4 regions of the Clostridium sp. CM042 genome follow, and region 2 is predicted to be linked to each of the others. Evidence: riboswitches for the same ligand, from Rfam matches in the RefSeq annotation. Region 2 holds a riboswitch; each other region holds the start of a gene.

Region 1 (7,608 bases), 830 kb from region 2:
TTCTGCAGGATGTTTATTCTCCGCTGTAGCTGCCGCCATTGTAATTGTTCCTTGTCCAGCTTCATTGGACATTAACCCACGCTTAATTCCTTGAGCTAAAGCCACTCCAAATGCTCCACCAAATAATGCATTAGGTTTAAATGCTCCACCAACTACTTCTTTAAAGAAATATGGAACTTTATCTAAATTAACTAATATTATTAAAACAACTATAATTGTATATATAACCGCCATAATAGGTACTATTATGTCTGTAACCGCCGTAACTCTTTTAATTCCTCCAATTACAGTTAAAAGAACTGTAATTATTAAGACTATTGCTATACCATAATAAACAGTAGATTGACGTCCAAAGGTCTTCCCAGTTACAGTATCAGCTATTGAACCGAAGCTTGTAAATAAATGAAAAGCTTGAGATGGGATAACAAACAGTGCATATATTATGAAAAGTGAAGACAGTACGACACCTACCCAACGTTTATTGCCCAAAATCTTTTGCCCATAAAAGGGTAGTCCTCCTACGTACTCATTTCCGTTTTTTTCCTTAAAAAGCTGTGCAAGTACTGATTCTACAAAAGCCGTAGACATTCCAAAGAAAGCTGAAACCCACATCCAAAATAGTGCACCTGGTCCACCAACAGATATTGCTCCTGTAACCCCCATAATATTACCTGGACCTACACGCATAGCAGAACTTAGTAAAAATGACTCTAATGAACTAACTCCAGTATCTGTTTCCTTCTTTGTAGCAAGAATCTTAATTCCTTTTTTAAATGCCATAACTTGAATAAATCCAGTTTTAAATGTAAGATAAATTCCTGTTCCTAAAAGTAAAATAACTGCGAATGCAAAATTACCTAAAACCGGAATGTTTTGATACCACTTAAAATTAGTTGGAAATTCCCATAGAAAATCCGCAATAGGAACTATAAAATCAAAAAAATTATTTATTGCTTGAAATAATACACTCATTTTTAAACCTCCATATTATAATATTCTCCTTATTATGCATTTTAGAATTAATTATTCCAAAAATTGATTTGCATACGGTAATTATACACTAATAAGGTATAAAATGAATTTTTAAAAAGATAAAAGTATAAAGATGCCGTTAAACTTTATGCTTTACTATAAAAAAATCATCTTACTTTCGACTATTACGCCCAAAGCAAAATGATTTTATGGTTTTATATTTTTATTTAGAAAGCAGGAATTATATTTCCTTTATATTTATCTTCAATGATTTTTTTAACTTCTGGAGAATTTAACGCCTTTGAAAGTGCCTCTATATAAGGTTTAGTTTTATCTTCTTTTCTAACTGCAAGTATATTAGCATAAGGAGAATCTTTTGATTCAATTACTAGTGCGTCTTTTGTCGGATTTAAATTGGCTTCTATTGCAAAATTTGAATTTATAACCGCTGCATCCACATCTTTTAAAATCCTTGGAAGTTGGGGAGCCTCTAATTCAGTTATTTTAAAATTCTTTTTATTTTCAGTAATATCAAGTTTAGAAATAAGATCTCCACTTTTTAGTTTTAATAGCCCTTCCTTCTCAAGCACTCTAAGTGCTCTTGCTCCATTTGTAGGATCACTTGGAATAGCTATTTTAGCTCCATCTTTTAAATCACTGAGCTTTTTATATTTATTAGAGTACACGCCCATAGGTTCAAGATGAACCTTTACAGTATAGTCTAGGTCCACTCCCTTTTCTTTACTAAAGGATTGCAAATAAGGTATATGTTGAAAGAAATTAGCATCTAATTGTCCCTCGGCTAGTGCAGTGTTTGGTGCCACATAGTCAGTAAATTCTACTATTTCAAGAGTATATCCCTCTTTTGCGAGAATTGGCTTTATAGCCTCTAATATTTCTTTATGAGGCACCGGTGATGCACCTACCTTAATGATTTTTTTCTCAGTTACAGCCACCTCTTTTTTTGCTCCACATCCACTCAGTGTAAAAATCACAACTACTGTTAATAATATGCTTAGTATTTTTTTCATTTTTAATTTCCCCCTCTTATTTTTCTTTTAATATTTTTATAATTCAAAATTTATTTAATCATTTTTCTGTACAATATATTTCCTAAGGCTTGAATGATTTGCACAACTGCGATTAATATAATTACAGTGTATATCATGATATCTGACTTAAATCTATAGTAACCATATTTTACGGCTACATCTCCAAGTCCCCCTCCACCAATTGTTCCAGCCATAGCTGAGTAACCTATAATGTTTATTATTGTTAACGTAACTCCAAGAACTATAGAGGGCATTGCCTCTTTTAGCATAACCTTAAATATAATTTGATAGGTTTTTGCACCAAAAGATTTAGCGGCTTCAATAATTCCATAATCTACTTCTAAAAGTGCAGATTCTATTATTCTTGCAGCAAAAGGTGCTGCACCAAGCGTTAGAGGAACTATAGCTGCATTCGTACCTATGGTTGTTCCAACTATAAACTTAGTTAAAGGAAATATAGATATCATTAATATAATAAAGGGAAAAGACCTAAGTATATTTATTACTAAATTTAATCCTTTGTAAATTAAAGTGTTTGACCTTAAACCTTTAGGACCAGTTATAATTAATCCCACTGCTGAAATAAATCCTATAATAACTGTAAAAACCGTGGATACTGTTACCATATATATTGTGTCTATTAGTGCAGGTAATAAAATTTCTTTAAATAGCATTTATACTCCCCCTTTGTATTCCTCTTAAGTAGATAACAGTTATTAATTGATATATCCATCATTCTGCATTAAACAATCATTTATTTCCCACGCTATTGATTTTTCATCTAAATAGTTTAATATCTTTTCCTTATTATCCTCACTCGCATTTATTATAAGACTTCCCATTACGTTATCCCTAAATTTTTCAAGCCTTCCCCATACTATTGAAAAATCAATATTTAACTCCCTGGCAATTGATGTTATAAGACAACTCTGAGTAATTTCCTTTGTAAAAAATATTTTAATGTTATATCCCGTACTAGGCAGTAATTCTTCCTCTCCCATAAGTGTTTGCATTTCCTTTGTTGGCCTAATAAATAGTTCATCGGTAATGCCTTGGCTTTTAATTTCCCCTCCTTCTAAAAGAATAAATTTATTACAAATTTCTTTTACCACTTCCATCTGATGAGTAACTACAATAATTGTTATATTAAATTTGTTATTGATATCTCTTAAAAGCCCTAATATGGATTTTGTAGTTTTAGGGTCTAGTGCAGAGGTGGCTTCATCACAAAGTAATATTTTCGGATTAAGTGAAAGCGCTCTTGCGATTCCAACTCTTTGCTTCTGACCTCCGCTAAGTTGTTTTACATTGGTGTTTACTTTATCCTTTAGTCCTACTAACTCTATTAAACTATCTACTCTTTTTTTAATAAAATTTTTATCGTTTCCCCATATTTCTAGTGGAAATGCTATATTTTCAAAAACATTTTTACTATTAATAAGATTAAAACTTTGAAATATTATGCCAACATTTTTCCTAAACTCTCGAAGTTCCTTTTGACTTAGCTGTTTTACCCCTTTTTCCATTATATTAATAGTACCTGTATCATAGGTTTCAAGCCCATTAAAGCATCTAAGCAAAGTGGATTTACCAGCTCCACTATGACCAATAACCCCATAAATATCACCTTCCTCTACTGTAAAAGAAATATCATTTAACACTTTCACCCCTGAAAAACTTTTACTTACACCTCTAACTTTAATCATGATATCCCTTCTCCTTTTCATTTCTTATAATTCATCTTTACCTTTTGATACTTTATTTAAACATTGCTCTAAAAAAAAATAGAGACCAAGAATAAACTTGGGCTCTATTGCCAAACTTATTCTTATCTTGCAGCAATGCTGCAGGAATTAACACCATGTATCATAATAATGATACTGGTTGTCGGGTTTCATAGGGCCAGTCCCTCCACCTCTCTTGATAAGACACTATTAAATTTTACTTTCAATTTACAATAAAAACAAAAACCTCTTTCATCATTATATAATGATGAAAGAGGTATAAAATTACAAAGACACCTCTCTCATCTTCCGCTAAGTTACAATGAAATTAGCGCAGGATTTAGCACCTATTCAGACAATAACGTCTGATGGTTGCCGAGATGTCATCGGGCCGGTCCCTCTATCTCTCTTGATGAGAATTAACTGATTTATTAAATTAGATTTATAATATCACTATATGAATGTTATGTAAAGAAGTTTTTATTTATATTTTTTAATAATGATGTTTCATCAAAATATATATTTTGTTAATACTTTATATATAACATAAATATTCATGTTACATTATTTATGTTATAATATATTGTAATAATTATATTGTTCTAGGAGGATGGATACATTGTATGGCTAACGTTTGAAATGCCAATAAGAAATAATTAACACCTATAGAAAGTAAATCATATACCATGGTGTTATTGATAAAATTGTAAAATAATTATACTATACACACATAAAATAAGCACTTTTTTAATAGTATAAAAGAGACCCATAAGATCTCTTTTATGTGACCTAGCATTACAATTTTAGTAATATTCACTTTAATTATCACATAATAACAATTGAATATAGACCTAAAAATAGGATAATACTTATGGCGACCAAGTAAGACCCCCCCCTTGCGTATATATGAAGCATGGTCATCCAGGACTAACCCTGGACATTTTTTTGTATAATAAAAAAAAGGAGGAGATATTAATGGATAAGAATAAAAATGTAGAAACCGTAAAAATAGAACCGGTTAAAAAGAAACTTTGGAAAAAAATCGTTAAAGGTTTATTGATATTTTCTGCAATAATTTTCGTATCAGCTACGATAACTTTAGGATATGGTTATATTAAATATGGGGCTAAAATAGAGGCAACTATAAAAGATGCTAACAATATAGCACAAACCATAAACGAAACCGCTTTTAATACCCGAAAACCAACACAATTTTATGATACTAATGGTAAACTATTAAAAGAATTTAAGACCAATACATATTATTACACAAAAGAAGCAGACTTAAATCCCTATGTAGGCAAAGCTATTACTTCAATAGAAGACCAAAGGTTTTATGAACATGGTGGTATAGATTATAAAGGTATAAGGAGAGCTGCCTGGGTATATATAAAATCCAAGGGCAATATCATACAAGGTGGTTCAACAATAACGCAACAACTTGCAAGAAATGTATTCCTTACATTTGACGTAACCTTATCGAGAAAATTAGAAGAGTCTGTTATAGCTCAGAAATTAGAAGAAAGATATTCAAAAGAGCAAATATTGGAATTTTATATAAATAACATAAACTTCGGCAATGGATGTTATAGTATTGAAAGTGCTTCACAATTTTACTTTCAAAAGAATAATAAGGATTTAAGTATATCTCAAATAGCTATGCTTATTTCAATACCTAATAATCCATCTATTTATAACCCCGTGACGCATCTGGACAATGCTATAAAGAGGAGAGACTTAGTTTTAGATAAAATGCTAAGCTTAGAACAAATTTCACAAAATGATTTTGATACAGCAAAAGCAGAAGTTATCAAATTAAATATTAAACCTCATACAGCACCTGAACCTATGAGTTACGATATTCAATATGCTGTTCACAATGCAACCTTAAAGTTAATGGAGCAAGATGGTTTTGTTTCTAAATATTCTTTTAGTAATGATAAGGATAGAAAAGCTTATTTCACTAAATATAATGATGAATATGAGAATAAAGAAAAACAACTTCTTAGTGGAAGATATAGGATAGATACATCTATTGATACTACAAAACAAGAAAAATTACAAAGTGTAGTAGATAGTCATTTAGAGCAATATACAAGCACAGATGACAAAACAGGTTTATATAAAAAGCAAGGTGCAAGCGTTACTATAGATAATAGTACTGGTGAAGTAGTAGCTATAGTTGGCGGTAGAAGCCAAGATGGTAACACCTTTAACAGAGCCTTCTTAGGTGTAAGACAGCCAGGTTCCGCTATAAAGCCATTACTTGCATATACCCCTGCATTTGAAAAAGGATACATTCCCGCTAGTGAATATACAGACGCAGCATTTGATAATGGTCCCGCTAATGTTGATTTTAAATACAGAGGGTCTGTATCTTTAAGATATGCAGTTGAGATATCTATAAACACTATCCCTGTTAGATTAGTGGACGAAATGGGCGTAAAGAATTCATTGAAATATTTACAAAACATGGAATTTAAATATATAACTCCTCAAGATATTTACCCTATAATCGCTATAGGTGGTTTTACAAAGGGTGTTACTTCCGTTGAAATGGCTTCAGGTTATTCAGCCCTCGCAAGAAACGGTGTATTCGTAAGCCCGACTAATGTACGTAAAATTACCAATACAGTAATTAATGAGGTATTATTTGAAAATAAACATACACAAACTAAAGTATATGATAGTGGAGCTTCTTATCTTATGACAGATACTTTAAAGGGTGTGCTAACAGAAAGTCGAAGTCATTCAAATTTAGCCCTTAGTAACTATCCTTTTACTGCAGGTAAAACAGGAACTACAGATCAATCAAAAGACGCTTGGTTTGTAGGATATACACCTTATTATACAACATCTGTATGGGTAGGAGATGATACTCCGACGCCGCAAAACATGTATGGAGCTAATGAACCCGGTCAGATATGGAAAGAATATATGGAGTATCTACACCAAGGTCTAGAACAAAAGGACTTTACTCGTCCTAATACAGTAATTGATAGGAACGGAGTATTAATGGATACTCTATATATCAAATTAAATGAAAATGGTAAAATAAAAACTGAAAAGAAAGTCATAGAAAAACCAAGTGATGATGCCGCAAAAAAAGCAAGCGATGATGCTGCAAAAAAGGCAAGCGATGATGCTGCAAAAAAAGCAAGCGATGATGCTGCAAAAAAGGCAAGCGATGATGCTGCAAAAAAAGCAAGCGATGATGCTGCAAAAGCAGCAGCAGACAAAGTAGCTGCTGACGAAGCTGCCGCAAACGAAGCTGCCGCAAACGAAGCTGCAGACAAAGCAGCTGCAGACAAAGCAGCTGCAGACAAAGCAGCTGCAGACAAAGCAGCTGCAGACAAAGCAGCTGCAGACAAAGCGGCTGCAGACAAAGCAGCTGAAGACGCAGCAGCAAAAGAACAAACACCAGCCCCTACACAATAACCCAGCACGAACGTTAAATCATCTCCTGCGGAGCTGCACATCTTCGAAGAAGATGAATTAACGACTTCAGAAGGATATTTATACTCTCACTTAAGTTTTCTGTTTTTTAGAGTATGTAACTCCCATCTATAGAAGTGGGAGACTTCCTTCTGAAATGTCGTTAAACAATAACAATATTTCATTTAAAAGAGGGTAAGTATTTTTAAATACTTACCCTCTTTTTTTAACACTATATTTAAGCATACCGTTGATAATAATCTGCGTGTGGAGGCCCGGAGTAATAAAAAAATAAAGGAGTGCGGGGAGTTACCCTCTCACTCCTTCATTTTTGGGACAATATTCATTGTTTGAATACACATGAATACCATCTATTTTATATTATTCCACCGTTACTGATTTTGCAAGATTTCTTGGCTTATCAA
Region 2 (7,608 bases):
ACTGCTATAAATTGAATTATAGTATATGCATCCCTTACTAAAATGGGATTATCTATTATTCTTATTGCTTGTAGCTTCCCATTTATGGGCATGCCATATTGAATCACTGTCACTATGAATTGAATTGCTAGATATCCTCCATATAGAACTGTTGGTATTAATATTCCAAGTCCCAATTTTGAATATAAAGCCCTATTTTTGTTTTTTGATGTAAGAATCAAATTTTCTACTGTAGAAACAATTTCATCCGTATATGTATTACAGCAAACTATAATTAGAATTACCGCCATACAGAATGCCATAAAAGTATTGGTTGCTCTATAATCAAATACCTTCCAGAAACTAACTTCTTTATACATGGTGCCTTCCATACTTTTTAGCTTTTTAGCGGATATTTCTTTTATACCTTTACTAAAGTCATCCTTCTGCTGATTATTTGCGGCTTCCTTTATTGTCCCTATTTTTGCATCTAATTTCTCTTGTGCAATTACCTCTGCTTTTCTTGTATCTTTAATTAATTCATATTGCTGATTTCTATGTGATTTCTGTGTTTCCATTTCTGGTTTTATAAACGCCATTGCTCCGCAAAGTAAAATAAATATTGCTACTACAATTATTCCAGTTTTCGATTTGAACATTTTTTTAAGTTCCCAATATATCATTTTGTACCTCCTTGTATTCCTTTAAGTAAATATTTTCCTTCGGTAAATAACAATCATAAAGTGTTATCTTGCTATAAGTACATTATATAAGGCTAATCTTATCTCTTGATAACATTAACCTTAAATAAACCTTACATTTTTTTATTATGTCATTGATTGTAAAAACAAATAAAAGCAACGACTATTACTGGGCAAGTTTCAAAAAATACTTTACCTGTCGTAGTAATTGTGTTATTCTTAAATTACTACGACAGACAAAGTACTACAGATGCAGTAAAATCAAAGGAGGATATAATTTGATAAGCAGCGATGTAATTCGAGGATATAATGATACAATTATTCTTTTTATGCTTCAAGATGGCGAATCCTACGGATATGAAATATCAAAAAATATTAAGAAATTATCAGAGGAGAAGTACGTTATGAAAGAGACCACACTCTATTCGGCATTCAACCGTCTTGAGAAGAACGGCTATATCGAATCTTTCTATAAAGATGAAACCTTTGGTAAAAGACGCACATATTATAGAATTACCCCCGTAGGTCTAACCTACTATAAAGAGAAATGTGAAGAATGGCTCTTAACGAAAGAAGTTATTAATAAATTTATTAGGGAGAGGGATTAGAATGGAAACTATAAAAAGTTATTTAGATAATATGTTTAAAGTCCTACCAAAAACAAACCAGACGGTTAAATTAAAAAATGATTTATTATGGAACATGGAAGAAAAATATAACGAACATAAAAATAATGGAAAATCGGAAAATGAGGCTATTGGTATTGTAATTTCAGAATTTGGCAATATTGATGAATTAATTGATGAACTTGGAATTGAGTACACGAAAGATGATGTTATACTTAAAACCATTACACAAGAAGAAGCAGATAATTTTATGGCTGCAAAAAAGAAATCTGGCTTATTGTTGGGTATTGGTGTTTCTTTATGTATTGTAGCAACGGCTATATTAATATTAATTACCACTCTCGTAGATAATGGCATTATCGGTAAAGGTATTTCAAAAGATTTCAGCGATATGTTTGGTATTATTGCACTGTTTATTCTACTTGTACCCGCTGTAGCCTTATTCATTTACTCTGGTATGAAGCTCGAAAAATACAAATATCTACAAAGTGGTTTTGATTTACCTCTTAATGTAAAAGCAATTATAGAGCAAAAATATAATGCTTTTTCATCAACATATATGGTATCTGTAATAACAGGTGTATGCATATTTATCATATCACCAGTTACACTTTTCGTATCATCCGCTTTTGGCGACAATGCATCTAGCTATGGAGTAGTTGTTTTACTTATGATGGTTACTATTGCCGTTTTCATCTTCATATATTTTGGAAATATTAAGCAGAGTTTTAGTATACTTTTACACATTGGTGAGTTTTCAAAAGAAAAAACCGAAGCTAATAAAGTTATTGGTGCAGTTGCTGCTATCGTATGGCCATTAGCAGTCTGTGTCTTCCTTGTCAGTGGATTACTTTTTAATTTATGGCACATTAATTGGATTATATTCCCGATTACAGGCATTTTATTTGGTATGTTCAGTGCAGCTTATAGTATTATAAAAGGTCATAATTAAAATATCTTTATCTTTTTAAAAAAAGTATTGACAATTGTTTTTATGAGTAATATACTAAATACTAATAACCGAATACAACTTATCCAGAGTGGCAGAGGAACTGGTCCGATGAAGCCCGACAACCAGCATTCTTATTCGAATGTAGTGGTGTCAATTCCTGCAGATTGTAAAATCTGAAAGATAAGGATGTTAGCAAATTTTATTATACAATTTTATTGTTTATTAAAGTTAACTATTGCTACTTTCCTTATAGGAAAGTAGCTTTTTTTTCTTTTCCAAAAATCTAAATAAATAATGTACTAAATACTAACAACTGAATACAACTTATCCAGAGCGGCAGAGGGACTGGCCCGATGATGCCCGACAACCAGCATTCTTAAAAAGAGTGCAATGGTGTCAATTCCATCAGATTATAAAATCTGAAAGATAAGGACGATAGCGAATTTTATGATACAATTTTATTGTTTATTAAAGTTAATCATGCTGCTTTCCTTATAGGAGAGCAGCTTTTATTTAGAAAAATAATTATAAAAGGAGAAATTAATATGAGCGAGCGAAAATTAAGTTTTGAAACATTACAGGTACATGCAGGGCAGGTTCCAGACCCTACTACAGGATCAAGAGCAGTTCCAATTTATCAAACATCATCTTATGTTTTTAAAAATGCAGATCATGCAGCAAATTTATTTCAATTAAAAGAAGAAGGAAATATATATTCAAGAATAATGAACCCAACTACAGACGTTTTTGAAAAAAGAGTAGCCGCTCTTGAAGGCGGAGTAGCAGGACTTGCTACAGCTTCAGGAATAGCTGCAACATTCTATGCAATACTTAATGTAGCAAATTCAGGTGATGAAATAGTAGCTGCAAGCACTCTATATGGTGGTACTTATGAACTATTTAATGTTACTCTTAGAAAACTCGGAATTAACGTAACATTTGTTGATCCAGATGATCCTGAAAATTTTAGAAAAGCTATCTCGAATAAAACAAAAGCACTTTATGCCGAAACAATGGGAAACCCAAAAATAAATGTTCTAGATATAGAAGCAGTAGCGAATATTGCTCATGAAAATAAAATACCCCTTATTATTGATAATACCTTTGCAACTCCCTTCCTTTGTCGTCCAATTGAGTATGGTGCAGATGTAATTATTCATTCAGCAACAAAGTTCATTGGAGGACATGGAACTACTATTGGTGGAATTATAGTTGATGCTGGTAAATTTGATTGGGCAGCAAGCGGTAAATTCCCTGATTTTACAACTCCAGATAAAAGTTATAATGGAATAGTATATGCTAATTTAGGTGCTCCAGCATTTGCTTTAAAGGCTAGAGTTCAACTTTTAAGAAACACTGGTGCGACGCTTAGCCCTCAAAGTGCATTTTTATTTCTTCAAGGTTTGGAATCATTATCGTTAAGAGTTGAGAGACATGTAACAAACGCTAGGAAAGTTGTTGAATTTTTGAGTAAGAATCCAAATGTTTCATGGGTGAATTATCCTGAACTTGAAGGAAACAAATATAAAGAATTAGCTGAAAAATACCTACCAAAGGGAGCAGGATCAATATTCACTTTCGGAATAAAAGGCGGTCTTAAAGCTGGAAAGAAATTTATTAATAGTGTAGAATTATTCTCACTACTTGCAAATGTTGCAGATGCAAAATCTCTAGTAATTCACCCCTCAAGTACAACTCATGCAGAGCTTAACGCAGAGGAGCAAAAATCTGCTGGAGTTACTCCAGATTTGATAAGACTTTCAATTGGCGTTGAGGGTATCGATGATATTATATACGATTTGACGCAAGCTCTAGAAAAATCAGTTCAATAAAAAGTTAATGGTTCTTTGGCAGTTGGTTTCAAACTAAGGACTTGTTCCTAACTATATTCCTCCATCACCTTCGGTGACGGAGGAATAACTTTAAAGTTTAGAAAGGAAAATTAATATGAAAAAGGTGAAAATAGCAATTTTAGGTTTTGGAAATGTTGGGACAGGTGTATGGAAGATACTTCACGAAAATAGAAAAGAAATAATGAAACGTTCAAATTATGAAATAGAGGTCGCTAAAATACTCGTAAAAGATATAAATAAAAAAAGAGATATTATTATATCTAAGGAAATATTAACAGATAATGTTGATGATATTATAAATGATGAAAGCATAAAAATTGTGGTTGAACTTATTGGTGGAAGAAAAGAATCTAAGGAGTACATGATACGCGCAATGAAAGCTAAAAAACACATTGTAACTGCTAACAAATTAGTTATTGCAAACTGTAGTGAAGAGTTATTTAAAACGGCAGAGAAAGAAAACGTATTATTTTATTATGAAGCAAGTGTAGCTGGTGGGATTCCAATAATACGTGAAATTAATGAGAGCCTTACAGCCAATAGGATTGAGCAAATAATTGGAATTATAAATGGAACAACTAATTACATATTAAGCAAAATGACAATGGATGGAATTAGCTTTGATGAGGCACTAAAAGAGGCTCAAGAAAAGGGTTATGCTGAAGCAGATCCAACCTCTGATGTTGATGGCTTTGATGCTGTATATAAGCTTGCAATAATGTCTTCTCTAGCATTTGGAACTAAGATAGATCATGATTGTATTTATAGAGAAGGAATAAGAAGTATTAGTGACATAGATATCGAATATGCTAAAAAACTTGGTTATACAATAAAACTTTTAGCAATAGCTAAAGAAGAAAATAACAAATTAGAGCTAAGGGTACATCCAACCCTAATCCCATCGAACCACCCAATGGCAAATGTAGCCGATGCATTTAATGCTATTATGATAAAAGGAAATGCAGTTGGAGAGTTAATGCTATATGGAAAAGGAGCTGGAGATTTACCAACTGGAAGTGCAGTTGTAGGTGATATAATATCCATATTAAGAAACAATGTAAAACCTTCTGACTTATTGGGCCTAAATGACAAAGATGATTTCAAACAAGTAAAAAAATCAGAAGAAAATGAATCAGAATTCTATATTAGACTTAATGTTAAAGATACAGCAGGCGTTTTAGGAGATATAGCGAAAATATTTGGGCAAAACAATGTTAGCATTATGTCCGTTACTGGAGATGTAAGGCACGATGATCATGGACCACTAGGATTTATTACACATAAAAGTTCAGAAAAAAACATAGGAAATTCATTAGAAAAAATAAAAGAGCTAGAAAATGTCAACAAAATAGAAAGTATAATAAGAATAGAATCATTTATATAAAAAAACACCCTATCAAATGAATTTTACAACTCTTTTTTAGTTGTGTCCATTCAATGGGGTGAAGTTCACTATTTCGATTATATTACATTAAAACTTAATTTATACCTTTTTAACAAATTCAGATTTTAATTCCATAGCTCCAAACCCATCAATTTTGCAATCAATATTATGATCTCCATCAACCAAACGTATATTTTTTACTTTTGTACCTTTTTTTATGGCTGATGAACTTCCTTTTACTTTAAGGTCTTTGATTACCGTTACAGAATCACCATCGTTTAATACATTTCCATTTGCATCTTTGATAATCTTTTTATCTTCACTATTTTCGGTTTCTAATTCTAAAGTCCATTCATGAGCACATTCAGGGCAAACAAAAAGACTTCTATCTTCGTAAGTGTATTCTGAATTACATTTTGGGCAATTTGGCAAATCCGACATAATTTCATTTCCTCCATTCGTTATTGTTAACTTTAATATATAAGAATTATTGTCAATTCCTTTTTAAAATTTCATAATAATAGCAATTACAAAGTTGAAATTTACAAAAAAAAATATAGGGAGTTCCTCATATGCTTATATACTATCATAGTCTCTTCATATTGACAAACTCTCCTCCACAGGCAATCATTTATCCTGCCAAATTGATATTTTTAATATTTTCCATTTTCCATAAATCTGAATATGGCCTAACATAAAATAATACATTACTTTCTTTATAATTTTTTAATAGTAACTCCCATTTTAATGTTATCACATTATCATCCATGCTTTTAGTAAATCCCCAGCTTTCCTCGGTGTCATGGGACATTACATAAATAACCATCTTGCTCTGGTTGGTTGCCTCACTATCAGTTAACACATTTATAAAAGGTGTATACTTGTTTAATAGTTCTTCACTGGATTCAATACATTCAGCATAGTTGAACATATCTTTAAATTCGCCAAATACCCTTGTCCAAAAGTAACTTCCTTCACTCTCTAATGCAAAATGCTTACCCATGTCGATTCTGAACCCACCAACTCCACAATTCTTTAGTTCTTTTAAAAAATTTATATAAATATTTTGTAATTCTGCGTCATTGTAATTGAGCATTGGTAATCCAAAAGCACCGTTAACTATTGCATTTCTATTGTCATAATCTACTGTATTCTTTGCGTTAGTCCAAAATCTAGGATTATCTCGTAGATTTTGGTCTACGCTTTTACTTGGTATTAGCTTTCCACTTTCATCACCTGCTAAATGTCGTAACACCACGTCAACGATAATTTTAATTCCTATTTTATTAGCTTTATAACATAATTCTGTTAAATCTTCCTTTGTGCCACTTCTATTGCCTATTTTAAATGATAGAGGTTGATAGTATGTCCACCATTCATCTCCTTTTTTGCAAGGTTGCACGGGAGTAACCTGTATGGATGTATATCCACACTCTTTTACTTTATCTAAAATTTTAGTTATATCAGAAATTTTCCATTGAAAACAGTGTAATATTATTTCTCTCACATTATTATGTCCTTTCATGAATCATTTATTTTATAATGTATTTAACCATTTGACCAATTTTAACTTAAATCATCAGCCGCGGTGCTGTTCATCTTCTTCGAAGCTGCAATATTAATTAAATTATTACTATTACAATCAGATAATATTTTAAAGAAAATAGATTTAACATAATGTAGTTCCTATAGATAATGATGTACTTAATTACCATTAAATATACACAGAATAATTTTTCAAAAAATATATAATCATTAGGCTTAGAGTGAATTCGTGTCTTTTCTCAATTTTTTTCACCTTATGTAACTTCATTTTATTAATAACATATTTATATACTGTTAAATACTAGTTTAACAAAGGAGTAATAATGTGAGATTTAAAGGATTAACAGGTAAAGTTATAACCCCTTTTGATAAGGAATACGATATCCTAAGACTTGAATACAACCTAGACATTAATAAATCCCCTTTAGCGATAGATTGATACTGAACATGATATTGCAGTAATCCAGAGGTTCATAAAGTGGACAAGATTACTGTTATACAGCTTAGGTGGAATGAAGTTTCGAGATAAGATTTCTTCGACGTATGGCAATGCTTTTTAGAAACTGCC
Region 3 (7,608 bases), 160 kb from region 2:
TATACAATATATTTTTCTTTTCATTAACATATGCAATTATAGTTTCTAACAATATATCAGAGGAGTTGTAAAACATAGATACAACATCAATTCTTTTTTTTCCGTTTAAAGAACATTTTAAAATTTCTTTGCTAATTTCATCTTTTTCTTTACTAAGGTTTAATTTTGCGTAGAAAAGCATGTAAAATCTCCTTTGCAATTTAATATTTGTTCTAAACAAATCAATCTAGTTTTCATCATGGTCCACATTTGTAACTACTATTTGCCTTATTCTCCAGCCCAAAGCAGAATACCGTTCGAAACTTCTGTTGTTATCTTTCATGAAATTAACAGCTTTTATTGCTCCCACTAAAACAACCATATTCTTTGCTCTAGTTATCCCTGTATAAAGTAAATTTCTGTTCATTAAAAGTGGGGGACCCATAAACATAGGCATAATTACAACTTCAAACTCACTACCTTGACTTTTATGTATTGTAATAGCATACGCTAAGGCTAGTTCATCTAAATATACACCTTCATATTCTACCCGTTTGTCATCATCAAAAATCACAATAACATTTTCATTATCTTCATCAATATCTTCAACATACCCTACATCACCATTAAAAATCCCCACTCCATCTTCGGCTTTTGCATTAATTTTTTTCCATTTTATAGAGTAATTATTTTTAATTTGCATAACCTTGTCGCCTACCCTAAATATAGTATTCCTATATTCCTTTTCCTTTTTATACTTAGATTTAGGGTTTAATATTTGCTGAAGCTTTCCATTTAGATTTTCTATACCCAATACCCCTTTTCTCATAGGAGAGAGTATTTGAATGTTCTTCATCTTATCCCACTCTTTGTTAAATTTCGGCAATCTGGTATTAATTAAAGCAATTATACTGTCTAAGATTTTCTCTGGCTCATTATTTTCAATAAAATAAAAATCTTTATCCTTTTTATTTAAAATAGGCATCTCGCCATTGTTAATTTTATGAGCATTCACAATAATCATACTTTCTTGTGCTTGCCTAAAAATCTCCTTAAGCTTAACTACTTTAACACATTTACTGTCAATAATATCTCTTAGTACATTACCCGGTCCGACAGATGGCAATTGGTCAACATCACCAACGATTATAAGTCTAGTTCCTACGCTGATAGCTTTTAATAAACTATTCATAAGCATTATGTCTATCATAGATGCTTCATCAATAATTAGCACATCACAATCTAAAGGTGATTCCTCACTTCTAGAGAACTGCGACCCATCATCTCTGCCTACTCCAAGTTCTAATAACCTATGTATGGTTTTGGCTTCGCGACCAGTAGCCTCTGTCATTCTCTTGGCGGCCCTTCCGGTGGGCGCAGCCATATAAACTTTCATTCCCGCTTCTTCAAATACCTCTATAATGCAATTAATTATAGTAGTTTTGCCAGTACCTGGACCTCCAGTTATAATTTCAATACTATTTTCTGCAGCACCACAAATAGCTGTCTTTTGAGACGTTGCAAATTTTATGTTTTTTTCTTCTTCGAAGTCATTAATCTTTTCTTCTATGTCTATTTCTAATTCGTCATACTTTTCTATAGATAATGTTATAATTTTTTTAGTAATAGCTAATTCACAATAATAGAAAGGCATAGTGAAAACACAGTCTTCTTCATCAATATTTTCAACTTTCAATTTCCCCTGCAATACATTATCATAAACATTTTTCTCAATTTCTTCAGCCGTAACCCCAAGAATATTTTTAGATTCTTTGTATAATTTGTTTAAGGGCATATAAGTATTTCCCATAGCACAAAATTCATTTACCACATAATTAATTCCACTTTGTATTCTAAAAGGCGACTCTTTGTCGATGCCTAAACTTTGTGCTATCTTATCCGCAATTTTAAATCCTACCCCAGAAATGGTTTCAGTTAACACATAAGGATTATCCTGCACTACCTTTATAGAGTCTCCTCCATATTTTTTATAAATTTTCACACATTGGTTAGGTGTTACTCCATATGTTTGAAGAAATATCATTATGTTTTTAACTTCTCGTTGCTTAGAATATGATTCAAAAATTAATTGAATCTTTTTTTGTCCTACACCATCAATCTCTTTTAATCTTTCAATTTCATTATCTAATATATTCATGGTGTTTTCACCAAAGTGCTGTACAATTTTTTTAGCAGTTATTGGTCCAATTCCTTGAATAACTCCTGAAGCTAAATATTTTTCTATACCTTCAAGTGAACTAGGTATTATTTCCTCACATTGTATTATTCTAAATTGCTTGCCAAATTGAGGATGAGTAACCCATTCCCCCGTTAATTTCAGGTTCTGCCCTTCACTTATATATGGCACAATGCCTACCACAGTTATCTGCTTTTTATTATCATTCAAATGAGCAATTATATATCCATTTTCTTCATTATGAAATACTACATCTTCGATTATCCCTTGTATTTCCGGCATAAAATCTCTCCTATTTATAAATTCATATAATAACATTAATAATATTATTAACAATAATATTATTATTAATGTTATTATATCATATGTATTTTACATCTCTTATGTTCAGTATACCCCTATCTTAGGTTTTATCAAAATACTGCTTAATAATCACATGCACTAAAAAGGGATAACAATTAATAATTGTTATCCCTTTTTTTATATTATACGTACTTTTTTATTTCATCAACCTTGTTTAGTTTTTCCCATGAAAGATCTAAATCAATTCTTCCAAAATGTCCATAGGCAGCTACTTGTTTATAAACAGGTCTTCTTAGTTCTAATTCTCTTATAATTACAGCTGGCCTTAAATCAAATACTTTTTCAACTATTTGAACTATTTTATCATCGGCGATTTTTCCTGTTCCGAAAGTTTCAACCTCTATAGACACCGGTTTAGCTACACCTATAGCATAAGCTAACTGAATTTCCAATTTATCTGAAACTCCTGCAGCAACTAAATTTTTAGCAACCCATCTTGCAGCATATGCAGCAGATCTATCAACTTTTGTCGCATCTTTTCCTGAGAATGCTCCACCGCCATGTCTTCCATATCCACCATAAGTATCTACTATTATTTTTCTTCCTGTTAAACCAGAGTCTCCTTGCGGTCCTCCAATTACAAATCTACCTGTAGGATTTATATAATATTTAGTATTTTCATCTAATAATCCACTTGGAACTACAGGTTTTATTACATACTCTTTTAAATCATTTTCAATTTGATCATGAATTACTTCTTCTGCATGTTGAGTTGAAATAACAATAGTATCTATTCTTACTGGCTTATTATCTTCATACTCTACAGTAACTTGAGTCTTTCCATCTGGTCTTAAGTAATCTAATGTGCCATTTTTTCTTACTTCGCTTAATTTCCTTGCTAATCTGTGAGCCATAGCAATCGGTAGTGGCATGTACTCCGGTGTCTCATTGGTTGCAAACCCAAACATCATGCCTTGATCACCAGCACCTATTGAGTCAACCTTATCAACCTCACCTGATTTAGATTCTAAGGCCTCATCAACTCCCATAGCTATATCTGGCGATTGTTCATTAATAGATGTAAGTACTGCACATGTACTAGCATCAAAACCATATTTTGCTCTAGTATATCCTATGCCTTCAATGGTATTCCTAACAACTTTAGGAACATCTACATAACAATTAGTTGTTATCTCTCCCATAACTAAAACCATTCCTGTAGTAACTGCTGTTTCACAAGCAACTCTAGCATAAGGATCTTGTTCTAAAATAGCATCGAGTACTGCATCTGAAATTTGATCACAAATTTTGTCTGGATGTCCTTCTGTAACAGATTCTGATGTAAATAGTCTTTTCATTATAATTCTCCTTTCTACTGCTCTGGAATTTCCTTGTAAAAAAATAAAACCTCTTCCAAATATAAGAAGAGGTGATTTAACCATCTCCCTTATCTTGCAGATTATAACTGCAGGAATTGGCACCATGGTGCATTGCACCGGTTGCCGGGTTTCATAGGGCCTTTTTCCCTCCACCTCTCTTGATAAGAGTTATCAATTATTAAGTTTTAATCATAATACCACATGCATTCTATAGTGTCAACAAAATCTAAACTCTCCTAAAAATAAAAAAGACATCTATAGATGTCTTTTGGTGGAGGAGGACGGATTCGAACCATCGAAACATTACGTAACAGATTTACAGTCTGCCCCCTTTGGCCACTCGGGAACTCCTCCATATATGGAGCTGGCAATAGGAATTGAACCTACAACCTGCTGATTACAAGTCAGCTGCTCTACCGTTGAGCCATGCCAGCATGCATTTTATTCTATTTTAAAGAGATTATTATGGTGGGAACAACAGGGTTCGAACCTGTGACCCTCTGCTTGTAAGGCAGATGCTCTCCCAGCTGAGCTATGCTCCCATAATTTATTGTAAACCATAATTTATTGTAAATCATTATAAATGGTGGAGGAGGACGGATTCGAACCATCGAAACATTACGTAACAGATTTACAGTCTGCCCCCTTTGGCCACTCGGGAACTCCTCCACTTATGGAGCTGGCAATAGGAATTGAACCTACAACCTGCTGATTACAAGTCAGCTGCTCTACCGTTGAGCCATGCCAGCATATTATATTTTTTATCATTTTGCCGTTTTACCGTGTCGACAAGAATTATTATACAACTTTAATTAATTAATTTCAAGTCTATTTTCTTTTAATAAACGACTTCTCCTCTACATAACTATATTATTCGCATATTTGCTCAATATTAAGCATTGATACAACTTACTATTCCCCACAAATAATTCATTATATTTTTTATTTGGTTTTCCTTTATATAATTAATATACATATGTATTATTTTCTATTAATCATTTTTTTATTCTTTTATTATAATAATACGCGGGATTTATTCATATAAATTATTCATAGGAAACTAATTATTTTTCCCAGCGCAATACAAGGAGGTATATTTCTTGAGTAAAGCTAAAATCCATTATAAAGATCCTTTAGCATACTATACACTTTCTAATTTTCTAAAAGACTATATTGACAAAAATACTTTAGTTGTTTGCATAGGTACCGATAGATGTATAGGTGATTGTCTAGGTCCTTTAGTTGGTACACTTTTAAAAAATAGTTCCTTTCCATTACCTGTATATGGCACTATAGATAATCCAATTCATGCCTTAAACATAGATAGTAAATTATCTAAAATAAATGCTTTGCACCCAAATTGTACTATAATAGGTGTAGATGCTTGTTTAGGAGACATTTCAAACATTGGAGAACTCCAAGCTAGAAATTATCCAATTCATCCTGGCAAAGGTGTAGGGAAAACCCTTCCTAAGGTAGGCAATGTTTCATTAATAGGTATAGTAGATTCAAGTGATGACAGTGAATTGTTTACTAATAGAAACATAAGATTGAGTTTGGTAATGGAAATTGCTAATGTTTTAAGCAGATCTCTTTTGCATTCATATTATTTGTACTCCCTTAACAATGAAGAAAATAATTTAAGTCCTGTTTAAATAATTATCCACGATTTTAATTCAGAAATTTCATATAATATAAAAATAAGCAATACAATTAAACTAATAATTGTATTGCTTATTTTTATAGCTTGTTTATACTTTTTATTCTGTTAAGTATAATTCTCTTCCATTGAACGAATTATCTAACTTATCCATATAATCCAATACTTTACCTGTTCCGAGTGCTACGCATGAAACCGGATCCTCCGCTAGATATACCGGTACTTTAGTAACCTCTTGTACGAGCTTACCTAAGCCTTTTAACAATGCACCTCCACCAGTCATAACTATACCTTTATCAGCTATATCTGCTGAAAGTTCAGGTGGAGTTTTTTCTAATACGGAATGTGCACATCCTGCTATTAAAGATACCGTCTCTTTTAAAGCTTCTCTCATTTCGTCTGATGATACTTCTAAATTCTTAGGAAGACCTGTAATTAAATCTCTTCCTCTTATCTCCATGCTTGTCTCTTCTTCTTGTTTATAAGCACAACCTATGTTTATTTTTAAATCCTCTGCAGTCCTCTCACCAATCATTAATTTATGTTTTTTTCTGATATATTTTATAATCTCTTCATCAAACTTATCACCAGCTACCTTAACTGATTCACGTACAACCATGCCTCCTAAAGAAATAACTGCAATATCAGTTGTACCTCCACCAATGTCAATAACCATATTACCACTTGCTCTAGTAATATCAAGTCCTGCTCCGATTGCCGCTGCTAGTGGTTCTTCTATAAGTTGGACTTTCTTAGCTCCAGCATTTCTACCTGCATCTTCTACCGCTCTTCTTTCTACTTCCGTTGCTTCGCAAGGTACACATATTACAACTTTTGGAGAAGATAGCCTTCTTTTTCCACAAGCCTTCTTTATAAAATGATTTAACATTTTTTCAGTTATATCATAATCCGAAATAACACCGTCCCTCATAGGACGTATTGCCACAATATTGCCTGGTGTTCTTCCTATCATTTGCCTTGCTTCTTTTCCTACTGCCAATACCCTATTATTATTTCTATCTATGGCAACAACAGAAGGTTCTTTTAATATAACACCTTTTCCTTTAATATATACAAGCACTGTAGATGTACCCAAATCTATTCCCATTTCTGTACCCACTCTAAAAAAAAACATTTCAAAACCACTCCTGCTCTTTAGTATATTCAATATTTAAATTATACTAAACTCTATTCTATAAAGCTATAAGAAAACCCTTTTTTAATTTTAAAATTTTTTTATAGTTTTTAGCTTCGAATGTTTTTATCCTTGTGCTTCTTTGTATTTCAATTTAGTTGCTCTTCCACCTCTTATATGTCGCTCAGCTTTATTTATATCTAAAATTATTTTTGCATCGCTGGCAATTTGAGGATTTATTGTAGGCAATCTTTCCGTCATATCCTTGTGTATAGTACTTTTGCTAACGCCAAACACTTTGGCAGTTCTTCTTATTGTAGATTTTGACTCAATAATATACTTAGCAACTTCTAGTACTCGATTTTCAATATAGTCTTTCAAGTGTTGCCTCCTTAACCCTTATATATTTATAAATATGCATTATCTTGCTTTTAAATTCCATTCCAATTAGTCATCTTCCAATATATTTTTAAAAAATGGCTAATTGAGATGGTTATTGGTTATTTCTTAGTTTCTTCAGGTTGATATTTCTCATATTTTACATATTTAGCAGGATCAACATTCTTACTACTCTGCAAAACTTCAAAATGTAAGTGAGACCCATATTCTTCCTTGAATGAATTTAAGCTTGTGTTTCCCACTGTACCAATTTGCTGCTTTTTAGTTACTTTATCCCCTTTTTTTACTAATATTTTTTCATCTAAATTAGTACTATTAGTAACAAATCCATTTTGATGATCTATTTGAACCATCTTACCTTTTTGACCATCAACGTCAGTACCAACTTCTTTAACTATTCCATCCATAACCGCTACAACTGGCTCACCTATTTTTGCTTGAATATCAATACCTAAATTTGTTCTATAACTTCCATCCGTCTTCCATACTACTGAGTCAATATCTTTTGAATATGCCCTTGCGAGTAATCCATTTGCTACAGGATTTACAAATTTAG
Region 4 (7,608 bases), 170 kb from region 2:
GTTAAATACAATTTTCTCCAAAATAATCATATCTGCCTTTTACTTAAATATAATTTATTCAAAACATTAATTTTTATGATTTAGGTTATACTACATTTAAACCGATAATTATTTTACTAATAAGGAGGATTCTTCATGAAATCAAAAATTGTATTATTAACATCAGCTCTATTAACTGTATTGTTTGTAGGATGCGCTAAGCAACCTGCGATCCCAAAACAAACAACACCACCAGAAACAACTCCAAATGTAGTAACCACAGCTTCAATAGTAAATACTTCAGCTGCTTTTGAAAAGTCTATAAGTAGCAAGGGGACATGGATTATTGCAATAACAAAGGATTTAGCTATTGATAAAGAGCTTGTAGTTGATGGTGAGTATAAAAACGGTAAAAAAGATGATAGTGGCAAAGATATTATACAACGTAAGATAGCTCTCTACAGCCAAGATGAAAATAAAAACATAACTGCTAGATTCACTTTAACTGTGCCAAAATTAACTATTAATAGTGCTAACGGCAGTATAGAACATGGGACTTTCAAAGGTGATCTTTATGTTTCTGCAAATAACTTTCAGTTAAAAGATGCTACTGTTGACGGAAATGTATATTTTACTACTGATGAAGCTAAATCTACATTCAAAATGGATGCTAAAAGTAAATTGACTGGAAAATCAGAATTAAAAAAATAGTATAAAATATAAATAAATCAGCTAACCAATTAATTAGTTAGCTGATTTATTACTTGAGTTTGATCAAATACATAATATCTTCCTTCAAATTTTACACCCCCTTCTATCCATTTTTTTAAATTAATTGACAAGTCAACCTTATTGCAACGAAATTTTGTTGACTTGTCAATTATTAAACACTTCATCTTTATTGAATTAATTTATGAATCTTTGTTTGGTATGTATTTGTCTTTAGACATTCACAATAAAGGTTATACAAAACAATAAAGATTAATTATAAACTATGTTTATAACTACAAAAATCAGTAACATAAAATGTTATTTTACATAATAATATATTATATATAACTTTTATAAGGAGAATTTTATGAAAAATTATTCAATGAATGGTAAAGATATGAATGAAATGAACCCTATGATGTCAATGAATCAAATGGATTCTATGATGCCGATGATGCCTATGAGTCAAATGACGCCAATGAATCCTATGATGCATATGAATCAAATGAATCCTATGATGTCGATGATGCCTATGAATCAAATGACGTCAATGGATCCTATGATGCAGAACTGTATGATGCACATGATGCATATGATGTGCATGATGTGTATGATGCATATGCATAAAATGATGCCTATGACCGACAAAGACAATGTAAAAAAATAATTTTTTACTTAGATTCAAGCAAAATCATATAATTAGACTAAGTCACATAAATAATCTAAGTGACTTAGTTTTTTTTGTTCTTCCATGTTTATTTTTCCATAATTTCCATTCCAAATTTTTGTGAAACACCCCCCTTATTCTCGATATCTACCATATGCTTTAAAGACATATCACATAGTTCCATTTCTAAACACTTTACTTTCTATATTAAGCTTTATTGACTCTTTAATTCTACTGTTTACTCTACTATGTTATACTCATACTTACTAAGTATATAGAATAAGGAGTGTATAAAATGAGTGAAAAACAAAAGATGCTAAATGGTGAAATATATAATGCCTATGATAAAGATTTAGTGCTCTTAAGAAATAAAGCTAGACATCTTACAAAATTATATAATAATACTGACCCCGAGGAAACAATCCAGCGAATAAATATTATTAAAAAACTATTTGGAAAAATAGGAGAGAATTTTGAAATAGAACCTCCCCTTCATTGTGATTATGGCACTAATATTGAAATTGGAGAAAATTTCTATGCCAATTTTAATTTTTTGATTTTAGATGATGGGCTTGTAAAAATTGGACATGATGTATTATGTGCTCCTAATGTAAGCATATTTACTGCAACTCATTTGATTGATCCCAAATTAAGGCCCAAAAATGCTGATTATACAAAAGCTGTAACTATAGGAAATAATGTATGGATTGGCGGTGGATCTATAATAAATCCTGGTGTAACTATTGGAGATAATAGCGTAATAGGTTCTGGTAGCGTGGTTACAAAAAATATTCCAGCTAATGTTATCGCTGTTGGAAACCCTTGTAGAATAATAAAAAATATTGTTTAATTAATAAAAGTTACTTAATAAATCATAGCGCTTGGTTCAGCGATAATTGAGGTGCTTCACTTAATTCATCATGGAATAATTGTTAGTTTACTTTACTAAAAAAGCAAACTCACCCTCCACAATATTCTTTAATAAATTTGCGTTAATTTCTATTTGAACTCCTATTTTTCCAGCACTTACAATTATCGTTTCTATTTCGAGAGCACTTTTATCAATAAATGTTTTATACTGTTTCTTCATACCTATAGGGGAACACCCCCCTCTAACATATCCTGTAACCTTTTGAAGATCCTTTAAATCTAACATTTCTATTCTTTTCTCGTTAGTTACTTTAGCTACTTTCTTAAAGTCTATTTCTTCTCTAACTGGAATTACAATTACATAAATATTTTTAGAAATTCCATGTGTCACTAAAGTTTTATAGACATACTTTTCATCTCTACCTATCTTATTTGCCACAGACACTCCATCTATTTTATCATCTTTGATATCATAAGTTATAACATTGTATTCTACATTCACTTTATCTAAAATTCGCATAGCATTTGTTTTTATCATCATTTTCCCCTTTATTTAAATGGATTTACAATAAAACGATAGTTTCAAAGCTTCCTTTATTATATCCTCTTTTCTTACCTTATGCACTATTTACCTAAGCACTATAGTATACATTCTACTAATTCCTAATTATTAACTGAAATTTATTTTTTTGCCATTGAATTTTCTGGAAATTGTTATATAATGATATTAGTAAAGTAAATTAAATCGTCTACATTAAAGGGGGAAAAAACATGTCAGAAAAAGTTAAAAATACTAAACATTTAACATTGGTATCATTAGTTTTAATGATTTTCACTTCAGTTTATGGCTTTAACAACATCCCCAGATCATTTTATAAAATGGGATATGCTGCCATACCATGGTATATCTTATCAGGAATAACATTTTTTATTCCTTTTGCTTTCATGCTAGCTGAGTTTGGTGCAGCTTTCAAGGACGAAAAAGGTGGAATCTACTCATGGATGGAAAAATCAGTGGGAGCCAAATTTGCTTTTATGGCAACGTTTATGTGGTACGCATCTTATGTAATCTGGATGGTTAACGTTGCATCAGGAGTATGGGTCCCAATATCAAATGCAATATTTGGTAAAGATACAACACAGACTTGGGCCTTATTTGGAATAACTGGATTAACTGGCCCTAAAACTCTCGGACTACTTGGAATACTTTGGATAATATTTGTTACAGTTATATCAACTAAGGGATTAGATAAAATTAAGAAGGTAACTTCACTAGGTGGCACTGCAGTTGCATTGTTAAACGTAGTCTTATTAGTCGGATCACTACTAGTCCTTATAGGAAATCATGGCCAGTTAGCTCAGCCAATAGTTGGGCTTAATTCATTCATATCTTCGCCAGATCCTGCTTATAGCGGAAATATGATTTCATCATTTGCTTTCGTAGTATTTGCTATATTTGCTTATGGTGGTATCGAAGTTGTCGGAGGACTAGTTGACGAAACAGAAAATGCTGAAAAAAACTTCCCTAAGGGTGTTGTTATTTCAGCAATTATTATCTCAGTTGGATACGCACTTGGAATATTCCTTGTTGGTATATTTACTAACTGGTCAAAGGTTATGACTGGCAACGGCGTTCACTTAGGTAATGTTGGTTATGTGGTAATGAGCAACCTAGGATATTCTCTTGGTAGTGCATTCGGTGCAAGCGAAGCAACGAGCATGGCTATGGCGCATGGAGTAGCTAGATTCGTTGGAATTTCAATGTTCTTAGCTTTAGCCGGTGCATTCTTTACATTAATGTTTTCACCACTAAAACAATTAATTGAAGGTACTCCAGCTAAATTATGGCCTGGAAAAATGGCAGAAATGAAAAACGGAATGCCTCAAAGGGCTATGTGGATTCAAGCTGTAATAGTTTGTGTTATGATTGCTCTTGTATCCTTTGGTGGAGAGAATATGTCTGGTTTTTTCGTTGTGTTAGTAGCAATGACAAACGTAGCTATGACTCTTCCATACATGTTTATAGCTTTTGCTTTTGCACCATTTAAGAAAAATAAAGATATTATCAAGCCTTTTGAAATATTCAAAACCGACAAGAGTGCTTTAATATGGACAATAATAGTTATGTTCACTGTTGGCTTTGCAAATTTCTTCTCAATAATACAACCAGCACTGGAAGGAAAATTAGCTATAACACTTTGGAGTATAGCTGGTCCAATATTCTTTGCGGCTGTCGCCTGGGTAATGTATAGCAGCTATGAAAAAAAATATTTGAATAAAAAACATACCATTTGTAAATAAGAATTTTAAATAAGTCTATGCTGAATTAAAAAGATGATTTCTGTATTATTGACAGAAATCATCTTTTTAATTTTCACATTAAAATCAAATAATTTCCTCAACAAATAATATTATTATTATTATTATTATTATTATTATTATTCCATTTACCTGATTTCATGTAGAATATACAAATGATAGTTCCAACTGACTTCCTCCTAAAATAAAAAAATGCTGGATAAGGCAGTTGGCTTTATCCAACCATCTTATCAAGCATATAATTATCTATATACCCTACGATGGACGGTAGCAATAGTAACACATATGTGCAATATTGTCAAAAATAAAATTAAGACATTTTTAACTATTGACAATTACTTTTATGAGTAATATACTAAGCAATAACAACTGAATACAACTTATCCAGAGCGGCAGAGGGACTGGCCCGATGATGCCCGACAACCAGCATTCTTAAGTGGAGTGCAATGGTGTCAATTCCATCAGATTATAAAATCTGAAAGATAAGGACGATAGCAAATTTTATGATACAATTTTATTGTTTATTAAAGTTAATCATGCTGCTTTCCTTATAGGAAAGCAGCTTTTTTTTAGAAAATGCCTTATTACAAGGAGGATGTAAATGCCAATAAAAATACCTGACAATCTCCCAGCATTTAAAACTTTAAATAAAGAGAACATTTTTACTATTACAGAGCACTGTTCATTTCACCAAGATATTCGGCCTTTAAAAATTGTGATTTTAAACCTTATGCCAACAAAAATCGATACTGAAACGCAAATTTTAAGACTCCTTGGGAACTCTCCACTACAGATTGATATAGTTCTTCTTCACCCAGCAAGCCATGCATGTAAAAATATATCGCAGGAACATTTAATTAAATTTTATAATACTTTTGAAGAAATAAAGAATTCTAAATTTGATGGAATGATAATAACGGGAGCCCCAATTGAAAGTGTTCCCTTTGAAGAAGTGGATTACTGGGATGAACTAAAAAAAATTATGGAATGGAGTGTTCACAATGTATACTCTACCTTACATATTTGTTGGGGTGCTCAAGCAGGACTTCATTATCATTACGGAGTGCAAAAACATAAACTTGATAGTAAAGTATTTGGAGTATTTAAACATAAAATAACAAAACAAAATGTTAAACTTTTGAGTGGATTTGACGATGAATTTTATGTTCCACATTCAAGACATACTGAAATAAGAAAAGTTGATATTGATAAAATAGATGAGCTTGAAATTTTATCAGAATCTGAGGAATCAGGAATTTACATTGTATCAGCAAAAAAGGGACGCCAAATTTTTATAACCGGGCATTCAGAGTATGATCCATTAACGTTAAAAAACGAATATGACAGGGATATAGCAAACGGATTAAATATAAATGTTCCAGAAAATTATTATCCAAAAGACGATCCATTAAAAACGCCTATCGTAAAATGGAGAGGTCACTCAAGTTTGCTTTTTTTAAACTGGTTAAATTATTATGTTTATCAGGAGACACCTTACAATTTGGTGTACCTAGAATAACATATATAAAAGCGGGCCCCTAGTAACTTAGGGACCCGACTTTTAATTTGTATTAGAAATTCGTTTTTTAAATTCTTCCCTATCATGGAATGAACTTATATATACTCTATGTAATGAAAGTATACCGTCATTTTTGGAAGACCATCTGCCGTCAGTGCTGAAAGCCATTGTGTAACCAGCTTCGCGCACGGCCTCAATTGAAGTTTTGCTGTATCCGCCATAAGGGTAGGAAAAGAATTTTATTTGTTTATTTAATATTTTTTCTAAATCTTTTTTAGATTTAACTAAAGTTTCTAGTTGTTTATCCTTAGGCATCTCTTTTAAATTTTCATGCTTTACGGTATGACTTCCTATTTCTACTCCATATTTCTCCATCTCTACAAGTTGTTTAGAAGTCAAATAGTTAGGACTTTTATCAATGCTAGCAGTAATAACAAAAATTGTTGCTTTAAAATTATATTTTTTCAAAACAGGGAACATATCCGTATAATTATCTTCATACCCATCATCAAAAGTAAGAACTACAGATTTTTCAGGTATTGGTATATCCTTAATAAGATAATCATATAAATCAGTAAGTGTAATAGTGTAATAACCATTATCTTTTAAATATTTAAATTGCTCCTCTAATTTTTTAGCAGGAAGACGGATAGGATTATCTTTTTCGTAAGCAATTGAGTGGTACATTAAAACTGGAACGCTCTTTCCTGAAGCCTTCATAACAGCAGTCTTGTCAAAAGCGGGTATCGAAGAGGTTTGAGCTGGTTCAGCCGGTTTAATGGGTTCAACTACAGTGCTTGGTATAACTGGGGCAGTTTTTTTTATTGTAGCAGTCTTAGATCTTGAACAGCCTAAAAGAGACATTAAAATAATGAGTGTAAATATTAAAAATATTTTTTTTCTCATAATAACCTCCTTGTATGTATTTTTTGGAAACACATATTATTTTTTAATCTTGATCACCTAATACAAAACCCCTTAATAATAAATTCCCTGGGTATTTTGTAACCCTAATGCTAAATTGATCACCTTACATTTATTAACTTTATACCATCCAGATTATAAAATCAATCTTTTCCGGTATTTTCTTTATTTTATTATTTCCCCCTCCGATTTGTAAATTTAAAATTAACTGCTTCCCTCACTACAATAATTGATAGGCTATGCATAAGGCTTATATATTAAATATTTAAAACCGGTTGTAAAATATAATATATTGCTATATAATTAAATGATAATAATAATAATATATGTGCTAGGGGTGCCTAATGGCTGAGATATGAATATTTAATTCATTGACCCTTATACCTGATCTGGATAATACCAGCGGAGGAAAGCGGTTATGATGTATAAGTACATTAACTATATTCCTTTTGTGAATATAGTTTTTTTTGTTTTTACCATAATACTTCTGTAGCACAATACATGGAGGCTATAAAATGACTTTTAACGAAAGAATCGCTGAAATTACAAAAACTCCCATTAATCTTTTTGCACTATTGGGAGTTCTCTTATTAATCTTTGCAGTTTTGAAAGTTAGGAA

The links. Region 2 has a riboswitch for S-adenosylmethionine ahead of ACWJJ7_RS09520 (O-acetylhomoserine aminocarboxypropyltransferase/cysteine synthase family protein). Riboswitches for the same ligand answer to the same signal wherever they lie in the genome.
Region 1: another riboswitch for S-adenosylmethionine. It lies ahead of ACWJJ7_RS13665 (methionine ABC transporter ATP-binding protein); the one in region 2 lies ahead of ACWJJ7_RS09520 (O-acetylhomoserine aminocarboxypropyltransferase/cysteine synthase family protein).
Region 3: another riboswitch for S-adenosylmethionine. It lies ahead of metK (methionine adenosyltransferase); the one in region 2 lies ahead of ACWJJ7_RS09520 (O-acetylhomoserine aminocarboxypropyltransferase/cysteine synthase family protein).
Region 4: another riboswitch for S-adenosylmethionine. It lies ahead of metA (homoserine O-acetyltransferase MetA); the one in region 2 lies ahead of ACWJJ7_RS09520 (O-acetylhomoserine aminocarboxypropyltransferase/cysteine synthase family protein).

Annotation. Positions count from the first base shown of each region.
Region 1 covers NZ_CM143646.1:2,843,521-2,851,128, reverse strand. Annotated here, with positions in the region: gene ACWJJ7_RS13680 (alanine/glycine:cation symporter family protein) at 1-972, opposite strand, end outside; gene ACWJJ7_RS13675 (MetQ/NlpA family ABC transporter substrate-binding protein) at 1,200-2,003, opposite strand; gene ACWJJ7_RS13670 (methionine ABC transporter permease) at 2,054-2,698, opposite strand; gene ACWJJ7_RS13665 (methionine ABC transporter ATP-binding protein) at 2,741-3,730, opposite strand; SAM riboswitch class I at 3,850-3,954, opposite strand; SAM riboswitch class I at 4,048-4,167, opposite strand; gene ACWJJ7_RS13660 (transglycosylase domain-containing protein) at 4,724-7,186, shown strand; gene glmS (glutamine--fructose-6-phosphate transaminase (isomerizing)) at 7,565-7,608, opposite strand, start outside.
Region 2 covers NZ_CM143646.1:2,012,539-2,020,146, forward strand. Annotated here, with positions in the region: gene ACWJJ7_RS09505 (hypothetical protein) at 1-662, opposite strand, end outside; gene ACWJJ7_RS09510 (PadR family transcriptional regulator) at 959-1,288, shown strand; gene ACWJJ7_RS09515 (permease prefix domain 1-containing protein) at 1,290-2,258, shown strand; SAM riboswitch class I at 2,335-2,445, shown strand; SAM riboswitch class I at 2,580-2,691, shown strand; gene ACWJJ7_RS09520 (O-acetylhomoserine aminocarboxypropyltransferase/cysteine synthase family protein) at 2,804-4,090, shown strand; gene ACWJJ7_RS09525 (homoserine dehydrogenase) at 4,206-5,495, shown strand; gene ACWJJ7_RS09530 (zinc ribbon domain-containing protein YjdM) at 5,595-5,936, opposite strand; gene ACWJJ7_RS09535 (alpha-amylase family glycosyl hydrolase) at 6,127-7,002, opposite strand.
Region 3 covers NZ_CM143646.1:2,172,802-2,180,409, forward strand. Annotated here, with positions in the region: gene ACWJJ7_RS10230 (hypothetical protein) at 1-181, opposite strand, end outside; gene recD2 (SF1B family DNA helicase RecD2) at 227-2,458, opposite strand; gene metK (methionine adenosyltransferase) at 2,662-3,837, opposite strand; SAM riboswitch class I at 3,924-4,026, opposite strand; tRNA gene ACWJJ7_RS10245 (tRNA-Tyr) at 4,128-4,212, opposite strand; tRNA gene ACWJJ7_RS10250 (tRNA-Thr) at 4,218-4,292, opposite strand; tRNA gene ACWJJ7_RS10255 (tRNA-Val) at 4,325-4,400, opposite strand; tRNA gene ACWJJ7_RS10260 (tRNA-Tyr) at 4,443-4,527, opposite strand; tRNA gene ACWJJ7_RS10265 (tRNA-Thr) at 4,533-4,607, opposite strand; gene yyaC (spore protease YyaC) at 4,959-5,513, shown strand; gene mreB (rod shape-determining protein MreB) at 5,619-6,653, opposite strand; gene spoIIID (sporulation transcriptional regulator SpoIIID) at 6,780-7,034, opposite strand; gene ACWJJ7_RS10285 (peptidoglycan DD-metalloendopeptidase family protein) at 7,154-7,608, opposite strand, start outside.
Region 4 covers NZ_CM143646.1:1,842,775-1,850,382, forward strand. Annotated here, with positions in the region: gene ACWJJ7_RS08655 (hypothetical protein) at 136-690, shown strand; gene ACWJJ7_RS08660 (hypothetical protein) at 1,058-1,357, shown strand; gene ACWJJ7_RS08665 (sugar O-acetyltransferase) at 1,653-2,207, shown strand; gene ybaK (Cys-tRNA(Pro) deacylase) at 2,295-2,765, opposite strand; gene yjeM (glutamate/gamma-aminobutyrate family transporter YjeM) at 2,999-4,528, shown strand; SAM riboswitch class I at 4,924-5,035, shown strand; gene metA (homoserine O-acetyltransferase MetA) at 5,148-6,065, shown strand; gene ACWJJ7_RS08685 (polysaccharide deacetylase family protein) at 6,108-6,971, opposite strand; TPP riboswitch at 7,313-7,417, shown strand; gene thiT (energy-coupled thiamine transporter ThiT) at 7,505-7,608, shown strand, end outside.